4 regions of the Megasphaera sueciensis genome follow, and region 3 is predicted to be linked to each of the others. Evidence: riboswitches for the same ligand, from Rfam matches in the RefSeq annotation. Region 3 holds a riboswitch; each other region holds the start of a gene.

Region 1 (3,215 bases), 410 kb from region 3:
GACAAAGAACGGCGGCGCCGTATTTTTTTGCAATGGAAAAAATAGCGGACATTTGTGAGGAGTCAGCATTGACAGAGTTTATTAAGGTTCGTCCAGGATATATACGAAGTGCTTTTTCTAAAACCGCAGGACTCGTTGAATCAATAATTAATGGGGTATCTACCAGCATAGAGAGTTCTTTAACGACATTTTCCATAAGTGCTGCTTGGTCGACGTCAGGAACGCCCATATTGATATCCAAAAGATGTGCACCTGCTTTTACTTGGTTTAGTGCTTCGGTCTTAATTGGAACAAAATTTTGTTCTTGTAAATCTTTTTGCAGCGCTTTTCGTCCTGTAGGATTAATGCGTTCACCGATAATGACGGGAGGATGACCACCGCCGATGTATACAATGCTGGTTCGGGAAGTGAGTGCTGTAGGAGGTGTAATTGTTTTTCGCTTATAGGGTACCGCACGATCTAAAGCTTGTTTCATAGCGGCTAGGTGTTCTGGCGATGTGCCGCAGCAACCGCCAATATATGTAGCACCAGAATTAACCATGGCTTGAACATACTCGGCCATGTCATTGGGGCGTAGGGGAAAAACAGTTTTACCGTCAATTAGTTTGGGTAATCCTGCGTTAGGCTGAATAACAAGCGGTAAATTACTTACGTCGGACATACGGGTAATAAGAGGAATTAATTTATCCGGACCTAGAGAACAGTTTGCTCCAATAATAGAAGCACCCAAGCTTTCCAAAAGCACGGCAGCTGCTTCTGGTGTTGTACCCGTAATAGTTCGACCGTCTTCGCTGAAAGAAAACTCACACATAATGGGGATGCTTGGAGCGGCATCTTTAACGGCCAATATTGCTGCACGCATTTCCTGGATATCAATAATAGTTTGAATAAGTAATATATCGGCACCCGATTCAGCTAATATGCTGGCTTGTTCATAGTAAGCTTGGTATACGTCTTCAAAATCAGTGTCTCCTAAAGGGGTAATAAACTTACCGGTAGGTCCCATGTCACCCAAAATTTTAGTATTTGTCCCATCAACGGCCTTTTTTGCATTAAACATAGCAGCCCTGCATATTTCTTTTACTTTATCAGCACATCCGTATTCACTCAATTTGATGCGATTAGCTCCGAACGTATTTGTTTGAATCAAATCACTACCAGCTTTTATGTAACTACGATGAATATTTTCAATGGCTTGCGGATGTTCTATGTTTGATAATTCAGGACAATCTCCAGGCCGTAAATAACCTTGTTGCTGCAATACGGTTCCCATAGCGCCATCTAATAAAAACATATAACAATCATTCCTTTCTAGAAGAACAAATATTGTGCATAGAACAATTGCAACAACCAGAGGGGATACTGTTTTTGGCAGCCGAACGAGCCATACCAATAATTGCGGTAATAGATTTTTGAGGTACAAGCATGCAGCCGGAAGTTATATGAATATCAATTTGATCAGCATGTATAGCTTTAATTAAATTCAGTTGCTGCGTCAGAGGCCAATCTCCATATCCAGGACTATAACGCCAGGTAGTTTCATAGCCTTGTTTTGCCGCCATTTTATCAATATAATGATTTAACTGATCGGCAATTGTTTCAGTAGCGGTTGTGGCTGCTGCATCCAGCATAAGCCCCCTGGAATATTCTTTTTTTGAAAATAGGGTGTTAATTTCTTTTTCTATGTCACTGCCAATCGTTACTGCCATGATAATTGCGATTTTTGCATTTTCTAAATGTTTTCGAATTTTAGAGCCTTCAACAGTAAAAGGTTCTTCGCATAAGAGTTGGTAGGATTCGGCATCATAGCCACATTGTTGGAAAATACCCCGTGGTTTGGCAATAGCTAGTGCAGTCGTACATGCGTCTGCAACAATTTTATCAGAAAAATTTTCAGCTGCGCGCAAACCAGCATATCGCCTTGTTTCCGCGATGTCTATTTTTTGAAGAAATCCATTAAATATAGGCATAATATATTTCCCTTCATATAACAAAAAAGACTCTTTCACAAATGAAAGAGTCGAATCTACGTGCTGTTCTCTCATCTGTCAGATAATATCTGCAGGAATTAGCACCGCTTTTGCGGTTGCCGGATTTCATCGGGCCTGTCCCTCCATCGCTCTTGATAAGAGTTATCCTTATTAATATATCAGTTTTGCGTGTATTTGTAAAGATTTTATATAATAAATGTTTTATACTATTTTAGCAATTTGTGAGTTATAAACTAAAATATAAATACAAATCGATATTTTTTTATGCTTAAAAGTAATATTGATAATTCTAAAATAATATGATATTGTAATTAATATAAAAGTGTGTTGTATTATGTGGAAACAATAGCAAAGGAAGTGGAAAAATATGTCTTTAGTAGAAAAACAAGCAATCTATAGAGATGAAAATGTTCCTAAACAATCTAGTATTGATAAAATTCTGGATACTTACGCAGGTGAAAAAGGGACGTTGATTCCTATTCTGCAAGACACACAAAGCTTGTTTAATTATCTGCCAAAACCGGCGTTGCTGTATATTGCAGATAAGACGGATATCCCTATTTCTACTATTTACGGCGTGGTAACTTTTTACTCGCAGTTTCATTTACAGCCCCGCGGACGTAATATTATTTGTGTCTGTCAGGGAACGGCATGTCATGTACGCGGCGGAAAGGTTATTCTTAAGGCTGTAGAAAAAGAACTGGGAATTAAGGCAGGACATACGACCGAAGATTTACGCTTTACATTGGAAACGATTGCCTGTCTGGGGGCATGTGGATTGGCACCGGTTATGAAAGTCAATGATGATACGCACGGCCGCATGACGAAAGAGGAAATTATTAAGGTGCTGGCACAATATGAATAGGCTACAGCTGTAATTTTGGTGGAACTAATACGGAAACCTATCCCAAAAAGTGCTGCTATATAGTAACGGGAATGGTACCTAGAGAAAAAACTATAGGAGAAGAGGATCGCGTATGATGATTACAGCAGAAAAATTACAGGAAATACGAGACGTATATAAAACTGCGGTTGCCCTTCGGTTGGAAAAAAGCGATAGGAAGGAACAGCCGGGAGCTTTTGATGTACTGGTATGCGGAGGCACAGGCTGTAAATCCTCCGGGTCCACAGAGATCCGAAAACAATTAGACAACGAATTGGCAGCGAGGGGAAAGACAGATACAGTACACGTGGTACAGACAGGTTGTCATGGTTTTTGCGAAA
Region 2 (3,215 bases), 290 kb from region 3:
CAGCATTCACAAAACCAACAACGACGAGATCAAGGACAACAACAATTGAAGCAGAATAAAGAACATCAGGAAAGACAAAATGACCAGAAAATACCGCAATAAATGATTACTTTGTTAATTGTCACGAACACTTTAACTAAGCGAGATGATAACAAAGTGTGGGTAAATATGTTTAGGTATAAATTTGTCGTACAGTGGGACATTAATTAAAAACAAAGAAGGTAAACTATGGAAAAAGTTTTATTGCATTGTTGTTGTGCCCCATGTTCTTTATCATGTATTAATACATTACGTGAAGACAATATGGATCCTGTGGCATTTTGGTATAATCCTAACATTCATCCTTGGAAAGAATATCAAGCACGGCGCGATTGCTTATTAGAGTATGCTTCTACAATTCATATGGAAGTTAGAATACAAGAAGAGTACGGGTTAATAGATTTTGTTCAACATATTATATGCGATGTGAATCATCGGTGTACGTACTGTTATGAACATCGCCTAGAAACTACAGCACGATATGCTGCAGAACATGGATTCCAATATTTTACTACTACGCTGTTAGCCAGTATTTACCAACAGCATGACATGATATCTGAAGCTGGACAACGGTTTGGCAAGCAATACGGCGTAACGTTTTTGTATCGAGATTTCAGACCCTATTTTCGTGCAGGTAATAATGAGGCACGAACGCTGAAATTTTATATGCAAAAGTACTGTGGATGCATTTTTTCTGAAGCGGAAAGGTACCAAAAACAAATTAAACGTGATAAGGAAAAATTTTCCGAATTGAGTATAAAATAAAAGGTTTATGACATTTTCCTGTATTATTTTTATCTTTAACTAACAGAAGGGGTATACGAAAGATTCAGGTTGACAACATACAAGCATTAGGTTACAATACACTACAATATCGCAATGGTATCCACCCATTTTTTTGCGAATACAACAATATATTGCAAGAAGATGCAATGCCGCTATGGAAATAAATCATAATCTGCATCTTCTATTCCATCCAGAGCAGTCGAGGGATTCGGCCTTATGACGCTGCGACAACCTGCCCATATAAGGGAAAGGTGCCAACTCCGACAGGAACATTCCTGATAGATGAGCTGATGAAAAAGCGCTATCTGTGATAACGCTTTTTTTTTTGCTTAATAGAAAAATCGTATACAAAACAAATATACTTATGTCTTTTTTAGGGAGGGATGTAAAAATGGAAACAACAATTATTGGATTTCCTCGCATTGGAGCACAACGAGAATTAAAGTTTGTAACGGAGAAATATTTTAGAGGTAAAGTAAGTATAGATAGTTTGAATGAAACAGCTTGTAATCTTCGCAAAAAGCATTGGTTGTTGCAAAAGAACAGTGGTCTGAATCTGATTCCGGTAAATGATTTTTCTTTATATGATACGACATTGGACACAGCTGTACTTTTTAATGTTATTCCCAGACGGTACCACAGGCTAGGATTAAATCCGTTAGATACCTATTTTGCTATGGCACGGGGGTATCAAGGTGTACATGGTGATGTAAAGGCATTGGCTATGAAAAAATGGTTTAATACTAATTATCATTATATGGTACCGGAGTTGGAAGATGATATGAATATAAAGCTTACCGGTACAAAGATAATTGATGAATGTAAAGAAGCATTGGCGTTAAAGCTTTTAGCTAAGCCGGTTATCCTGGGGCCATTTACTTTTTTACAATTGGCGCGTTGTACGGGGAAAAAAACAAAGCGTGATTTTGCCGATGTTCTTACAAATGCATATAAAGAACTTTTGACAGTGTTAGAAAAACTTGGGATTACATGGTTATCTGTAGAAGAACCATTATTAGTTACAGATCTTTCTCAAGAAGATCTATCTTTGTTTGCAGATATATATCGAGATATATTGCAGAATAAACAAGGGGTACAGATCCTTTGCCAAACGTATTTTGGTGATGTTCGTGATTGTTATCATATCCTTACTGCACTCGACTTTGATGGCATTGGACTGGACTTTTTGGAAGGCAAGGAAACATTAAGTACATTGTGTGCAAATGGATTTCCTGAGGACAAGATTCTTTTTGCCGGAGTTGTAAACGGGAAAAATATCTGGCGTAACAATTATACTGCAACATTGACACTTTTGAAAAAAATCCAAAGTAAAGCACGGTATATTGTATTGAACTCTTCTTGTTCACTTCTTCATGTACCGTTTACCATAACGCAGGAAATACATTTGAATAAAAAATATCTGTTACATTTTTCCTTTGCTGAAGAAAAGCTACAGGAATTGTCTGATTTGAAGAAACTGATGGATAGTACTGAACCCAAAATGGAAAAAATATACAAAAACAATGTTGCTCTTTTTGCGGTTCCACATGCAGTACCGGACGCGATGGTTCAAAAAAGAGTTGCTTGTCTGACAAAAAAAGATTTTACGCGACATCCCGGTTTTACTGAAAGAGAAAATTTGCAAAAGAAGACATTTCATTTCCCGTTACTTCCGACTACGACTATCGGTTCTTTTCCACAAACCCTTGCTGTTCGGAAAAATCGAGCTGACTACCGTAATAATAAAATTTCCCTTGAAACATACAAGAATTTCAATAAAAAACAGATTGCCGCTTGTATTGCGCTGCAAGAAAAAATCGGACTTGATGTTCTTGTACACGGAGAATTTGAACGAAACGATATGGTAGAATATTTTGGGGAACATTTAAACGGTTTTATTTTTACGGAGAATGCTTGGGTTCAATCCTATGGTACACGTTGTGTAAAACCGCCGATTATTTGGAGTGATGTATCACGACGAAAAAGCATTACAGTAGAATGGTCGACATATGCGCAGCAGTTGACAAATAAACCTGTCAAAGGAATGCTTACTGGGCCTGTTACTATTCTCAATTGGTCCTTCCCACGGGAAGATATTGCACTGCGAGAAAGTACAATTCAAATCGCATTGGCTATTCGAGATGAAGTGCTTGATTTGGAAAAACATGGAATTCGCATTATTCAAATTGATGAAGCCGCCTTACGGGAAAAACTACCTCTTCGTAAGGCCGATTGGCATACAAATTATTTAGATTGGGCTATTCCAGCCTTTCGCTTGGTGCACAGTGGAGTCAAAGTGGAAACACAAATTCATACACATATGTGTTATAGTGAATTTAACGATATTATTAAAGATATAGATAATATGGATGCTGACGTGATTACGTTTG
Region 3 (3,215 bases):
ATAATATCCAGTGCACGCTTTACTACTTCTTCATTTTCTTGAATAAGTGTCGTTAAACTAGTATCGCCATCCGGCAACATAAATTTTAATGTTGTTGCAGCACAAAAGACATTATAAAATAATAAAATTTCATTGCTGTAACGATTACTTAATTTTTTTGCATATGCAATCTGATCAGTAAACCATCTATCATGTTCAGGAAGAGGCTGAAGTCCTTTTAAATCATCAATAGTTTTTACTTTTGATAATACATCCTGCTGATATGTAAAAAAACCATCCGTCATAATTTTAGCAAAGTCAGGTTTTGCGGTATCTAAATATTCTTCTTCTCCAGCCAAAACAAGTTTAGCTAATTGCGGATTTTTAAAAGCATTGGCACTGTGAACAGTAGGTATCGGTAAAATATGGAACCAAAATCCAACGGGAACACGATCCACCGGTTTGTTATCAAGTGCTGCTAATACTAATTCTTTTTTTGTTTGTGACATACGAACATCTCCTTTTAATTTTAGATAAAAAAATATCGTCCCCTGTACAGAGACGATGGCCGCGATTCCACTCTGTTTACAACACATATATACTTGTGCTGTATCTCAAAACCGATAACGGCGGCACCGGACACAGCCTACTAAAATTCAGCTGTTCTGCTCTCAAAGGCATTCCCCATACTAGTCATTTTCGCAAATTTTCAGCCATTGATCTGCGTTCTCTGTAAAAAGCCTATGTATGTGTACTTGTTTTGATCATCGCATTATTAATGTATACTTTTTTTGTATATTTTATAGCTATGCTATTTCATCACCTCTCCTATTCCTCCTATTTTGTGAATGATGGATACACTGAAAACAAAACGCGGCCAAATTTAGTATTTAACACGCAAAAAAACACCATCTCCTTATACAGAGACGGTGGTCCGTGGTTCCACTCTGTTTACAGCACTCGCTGCAACTATTTCCATTAACGGCGGCAACCGGATCCGGCCTACTATTTTCGGTCGGTCTGCTCCCAAAGGCATTCCATCGCACTTATGTTTCCCGCAAGCTCTCAGCCGATGGCTCGCGTTTTCTGTAGGACATAAATATACGTGTACTTGTTTTGGTCATTGCATTTTCAATGTTTACCGATATGGTACACGTTATTCAATTGTTTGTCAAGAGAATTCTTGTTTTTTTTATTCTTGATTTTTCCTCTTGACAAATTGATTGCAATAGTGTAGTCTGATAACCACAATTACATATTCATCCAGAGCAGCTGAGGGACTGGCCCTATGACGCTGCGGCAACCTCCTTGATAGGAAGGTGCCAATTCCAGCAGGATTTCTTCCTGACCGATGATATTAGTATATACCTTTGTATTTACGTCATCCGTCGATGACGTTTTTTTTATTACATTCTTTTGTTCCCACAAGGAGATCTGCACTATGAGGTACTTAAAAAATTTGACTATCATAATGCTTCACACAACTTAATATTGTGTTATGATTTTTTATAATACAATACGACTCTTTCATCCAGAGCAGCTGAGGGACTGGCCCTATGACGCTGCGGCAACCCCCATACGGGAAGGTGCCAATTCCAGCGGATTTTATCCGGCAGATGAACACGCACCCGCTTTTTTGCGACGCCATCTGCCATGGCGTCTTTTTTATTGTCCATTTTATTAAGGAGGCATTTATTCTATGAGATTTGAAACAGATTGCATTCACGGCGGCTATCATCCCGATTCAACAGGGAGCGTAACAACTCCTATTTATTTATCCACGGCGTTCGCTCATCCCGGCGTCAAACAAAGCACCGGCTATGACTATATCCGTTCCCAAAATCCCACGCGGGAACAGTTGGAAAAAACCATGGCCTTGCTGGAACAAGGGTGTGACGCGTTAGCTTTTTCTTCCGGCATGGCCGCTATTTCCTGCGTCTTGGAACTGTTCAAGCCCGGCGACCACATCATCTATTCGGCCGACTTATATGGAGGTTCCATCCGTATTTTCAATGAGATTTCCCAGAAGAACGGCTTGTCCTTTACGGCCCTCGATACCGGCGATTTGCATGCAGTCAAAGAGGCTATCCAAAAAAACACCCGGGCGATTTACGTAGAGACACCTTCCAACCCGACGATGCAGATTACCGATATTAAATCCATTTGCGAGTTAGCCCATAAATACCATATTCTGGTCATCGTCGATAATACCTTCCTAACTCCCTATTTTCAAAAACCGCTTACCTTAGGTGCCGATATCGTCGTCCACAGCGGCACAAAATATCTGGCCGGACATAACGATGTATTAGCAGGATTTCTTGTCACCGCTCATAAAGAACAGGCCGAACGGCTGCATTTTCTCCATAAAACGATCGGCGCCTGTCTATCTCCCTTCGACTGTTGGGTCGTCAGCCGCGGTCTGAAAACATTGCCGCTGCGGATGGACCGCCATGCCGCCTCTGCACTGCGCATCGCTAAATGGCTGAGTAAGCAGCCGGCTATACGGAAAATATATTATCCCGGGATAGCTTCCTCTCCCCGCTATGAAATCAATACCAAGCAGACAACCGGCTTCGGCGGCATGATTTCCTTTGAAGTAGATACCGAAGAAACGGCTGTGAATCTTCTGCAACGGGTCAAACTGATTCTGTTTGCAGAAAGTCTGGGCGGTACGGAATCATTGATCACCTATCCGCTGCTGCAAACACACTGCGATGTTCCCAAAGAAGAATGCTTTGCCAAAGGCATCAACGAAAAATTATTGCGTCTTTCTGTCGGTTTAGAAAATGTAAACGACTTGATCGCCGACTTAAAACAAGCACTGGCATAACCAAAAAGGAGTGACTCTTATGAATTTTGATAACGTAACAAATCGCCAAGGTATATAAATTATAGCAATCACACTACATAATACAAAACAAAGAGGGAATCTATATGCAAGAATTATCTAAAAAAATATCGTTATTTACAGATTCTGTCATTCGTCGTATGACACGCATTTCGGCAACATATAATGCCATTAATTTATCACAGGGATTTCCTGATTTTCAACCTCCAAAACCTATTTTAGATCGATTAGCGGAAGTTGCTCACAACGGTCCTCATCAATATGCTATAACCTGGGGCGCTCAAAATTTTCGAGATGCTTTAGCAGAATATCGGTCTCGTCTGTTGGGTCGTACTATTGACCCAAACTCTGAAATTGTTGTTACTTGTGGCAGTACGGAAGCTATGAT
Region 4 (3,215 bases), 790 kb from region 3:
TGAGATAGAGGGGCGTATTGCGCTTGAAGGAGCCCTCCCGTATCCACCAGGGGTCCTCTGCGTTGTACCTGGAGAACGTTGGTCACAAACTGCTGTGCAGTATTTTCAAACACTGGAAGAAAGTATCAATATTCTTCCAGGCTTTGCTTCGGAAATTCAAGGCGTATACCTTGAAAAAGAAGACACTAAAACAAAAGCTTACGGATATGTATTGACAGAAAAAGCGGAAAAAGATATATTAAAGAAATAAAAATAAAAGCCGTTCATTATATACAAACTAATGAACGGCTTTTATTTTTATTCAGGACAGACAGGAATCTTATCATTTTATAAAATAGATAGCATAGCATTATCAGAAACTGGGAAGAATAGCTCCCTTATATTTTTCTTCGATGAATTTTTTGACTTCCGGTGATTGCAATGCCTTTATCAGTTTTTGAATTTCGGGACGATTGATGTCTCCTTCACGGACCACGAGAATGTTGGCATATGGAGAATCTTTTGATTCCAGATATAATGCATCTTTTAAAGGATTAAGATTTGCTTCCATAGCGAAGTTTGTATTAATGACGGCAATATCTACATCACTTAAGGAACGGGGAATTTGTGCAGCGTCTAGCTCAACAAACTGAAGTTGTTTTGGATTATTTGTAATATCTTGTACTGTTGAAGTAATGTTATCTTTGTCTTTTAACGTAATAAGACCGGCTGATTGAAGTATGAGCAATGCCCGGCCGCCATTGGTTGGATCATTTGGAATCGCTACTTTGGCATTGTCGGGAAGGTTCTTTAAATCCGTGATTTTCTTTGAATATACACCCATCGGTTCCAAATGAACTTTGCAGGCTTCTTGAAGTTTTAGACCATGTTCGGCATCGAATTTGTCCAAGTATGGTTTATGTTGAAAAAAGTTAGCATCTAGTTCTTTGTCGGCAAGAGCCAAGTTGGGTTTTACATAGTCCGTGAATTCAACGATTTTTAGATTTACTCCTTCTTTTGCAAGTAATGGTTTGATTTCGTTGAGAATTTCACTGTGAGGTACCGGTGTAGCACCGACGGTGATGGTGACATTTTTGGAACCGTCTTTGTTGTTCTCGGGAGTGCTGCTGCCGCAGCCACTGGCAAGGAGCGCTAGTGACAAAAGAGTTGTAGCAGCTAGAAAAGTGAGTTTTTTAAATTGTTTCATGCATGATTCCTCCTAGGGGGATAGATTTGACACCGAGCTTTTTCCATAAAAATAACCTCTTTCCCAAAAGAGAAAGAGGCATGTAAAACGTATCTTTATCTCTCGGAATTTCTTCCGCAGGAATTGGCACCGTGTTATCGGTTGCCGGGCTTCATAGGGCCAGTCCCTCCGCCTCTCTGGATAAAAGCATCTGTAATTGTCTTATAAACGAGTATATCATGAAAAAATAAATTGTCAAGAAAAAAAATTTTTTGACATGGTTACTGTTTACAGGTACAATACGTAAGTATGGAAGACTGCGGATGCTCTTGAAAGGAGCTTCGCTATATGTTAAAAAAAGGTATGCAGATTGGATTATTATTATTCGGCATTTTCTTTGGTGCCGGAAATCTTATATTTCCCCCGTCCCTCGGCTTTCAAGCGGGGAATCAGTTTATGCCGGCCATTATTGGTTTTATTGTAACCGGAGTTGGCATGCCTGTTATTGCACTTATTGTGGGAACTTTTAATCCCGGTGGTTTCCGTGCGGAAATGAATCGTAAAATTTCACCGTTATTTTCTTTACTTATACTTTCTCTTATTTATTTATCTATTGGGCCGTTAATGGCGATACCTCGTACAGCAGCGACATCATTTTCCGTTGGCATTCTCCCTATTGTAGGTAATGGAACTTGGCAACTGGCTGCTTATACTATTCTGTATTTTGGATTGGCGTGGTGGCTGGCTATTACACCCTCTAAATTATTATCGCGCGTCGGTAAGGTGTTAACCCCGATTTTTGCAATTATGATTATTCTGCTTTTTACTTTGGGGCTGACCGTTTTTACGACGCCGGAATTGGCGATTCCCATCGGTAAATACGCCGAAGCAGCTTTTGGCAGTGGTTTTATCGAAGGGTACAATACAGTAGATACACTGGCATCTTTTGCTTTTTGTATTATTGCGTTGAATACGTTGAAGCAATTGGGTTTTAATTCAATGAAAGAATATTATACCAGCGTGTGGTCTGCCGGTATATCCGTGGCAGTGCTTATGTCGGTTTTATATATGGGACTGGGGTTCTTAGGAAATCATTTTCCTATTCCAGCAGCAGTGTACCATGATCCGGCGGTCAATATTGGTGCATATGTATTGACGCAGGCTTCGTATGAGCTGTTTGGCAGCATAGGTGTATGGTTTTTGGCGGTTATGGTAGTTATTACTTGTTTTACGACCTCCGTTGGACTTATTACATCTGTTGCAGAATTTTTTTCTCAGGAATTTCCCATTATATCATATAAACAGTATGTTACTATATGTTCTTTGGTAAGCTTGGCAGTGGCAAACTTGGGACTGAACCAAATTATTAAAGTGTCCCTGCCGATGCTGTTGTTCTTGTATCCTATTGCTATTTCTGTTGTGGTATTGATTATTGTCAATAAATTTGTACTATTGTCTCGTATAGGTATGAGATTAACCATAACCGTAGCAGCAGGTATTGCGGTAATTGATATATTGAATCAATTTGCTCACCTTGCGTGGGCACAATCTTTTATATCCATGCTGCCTTTGGGTACAAGCGGGCAAGGGTGGATTGTTCCGGTTATTGTTTGTGTTTTTCTTTCTCTTATACTGCCGCATAAGATCAGCGGTGATGTGGAAAAAGTCATAGATATTTAAAACTAAGGTGAGAGAGCTCCGTAGGTTTTCCAGTTAAAACTATTGACATACGTTAAAAATCAGGTATAATTATAAGTAACTTAAAATAAATCGATGAACGAAACGAGTACATACAAAACGACAGTTGCAGCGAGCCGATGACAGTGAGAGTTCGGTACAGGTCAATGAATGGAATGGATTCGGGAGATGCGGCCTGAACGGGAACAAGTAGGGCACGACGGTGTATTTCCACCGCTATCAAAGAAACGTGTATCGCTTAGGCCGTACATGTAAAGCCGGACTAATCATAGTCAATTGGGGTGGCACCGCGGAAGAATTATAAGCCTTTCGTCCCTTGCTTAATAAGCAAAGGATGAAAGGCTTTTTTTGT

The links. Region 3 has a riboswitch for S-adenosylmethionine ahead of NXG62_RS11805 (trans-sulfuration enzyme family protein). Riboswitches for the same ligand answer to the same signal wherever they lie in the genome.
Region 1: another riboswitch for S-adenosylmethionine. It lies ahead of NXG62_RS09790 (methionine synthase); the one in region 3 lies ahead of NXG62_RS11805 (trans-sulfuration enzyme family protein).
Region 2: another riboswitch for S-adenosylmethionine. It lies ahead of metE (5-methyltetrahydropteroyltriglutamate--homocysteine S-methyltransferase); the one in region 3 lies ahead of NXG62_RS11805 (trans-sulfuration enzyme family protein).
Region 4: another riboswitch for S-adenosylmethionine. It lies ahead of NXG62_RS08020 (MetQ/NlpA family ABC transporter substrate-binding protein); the one in region 3 lies ahead of NXG62_RS11805 (trans-sulfuration enzyme family protein).

The regions. Positions count from the first base shown of each region.
Region 1 covers NZ_CP116939.1:2,039,876-2,043,090, forward strand. The annotation lists gene NXG62_RS09785 (homocysteine S-methyltransferase family protein) at 1-1,294, opposite strand, end outside; gene NXG62_RS09790 (methionine synthase) at 1,302-1,970, opposite strand; SAM riboswitch class I at 2,039-2,132, opposite strand; gene nuoE (NADH-quinone oxidoreductase subunit NuoE) at 2,359-2,856, shown strand; gene nuoF (NADH-quinone oxidoreductase subunit NuoF) at 2,969-3,215, shown strand, end outside.
Region 2 covers NZ_CP116939.1:2,156,173-2,159,387, forward strand. The annotation lists gene NXG62_RS10290 (hypothetical protein) at 1-102, shown strand, start outside; gene NXG62_RS10295 (epoxyqueuosine reductase QueH) at 229-804, shown strand; SAM riboswitch class I at 1,009-1,114, shown strand; gene metE (5-methyltetrahydropteroyltriglutamate--homocysteine S-methyltransferase) at 1,217-3,215, shown strand, end outside.
Region 3 covers NZ_CP116939.1:2,449,387-2,452,601, reverse strand. The annotation lists gene NXG62_RS11810 (uroporphyrinogen decarboxylase family protein) at 1-488, opposite strand, end outside; T-box leader at 534-756, opposite strand; SAM riboswitch class I at 1,236-1,337, shown strand; SAM riboswitch class I at 1,504-1,602, shown strand; gene NXG62_RS11805 (trans-sulfuration enzyme family protein) at 1,679-2,809, shown strand; gene NXG62_RS11800 (pyridoxal phosphate-dependent aminotransferase) at 2,914-3,215, shown strand, end outside.
Region 4 covers NZ_CP116939.1:1,658,073-1,661,287, reverse strand. The annotation lists gene speC (ornithine decarboxylase) at 1-250, shown strand, start outside; gene NXG62_RS08020 (MetQ/NlpA family ABC transporter substrate-binding protein) at 353-1,186, opposite strand; SAM riboswitch class I at 1,279-1,373, opposite strand; gene brnQ (branched-chain amino acid transport system II carrier protein) at 1,514-2,845, shown strand; T-box leader at 2,930-3,183, shown strand.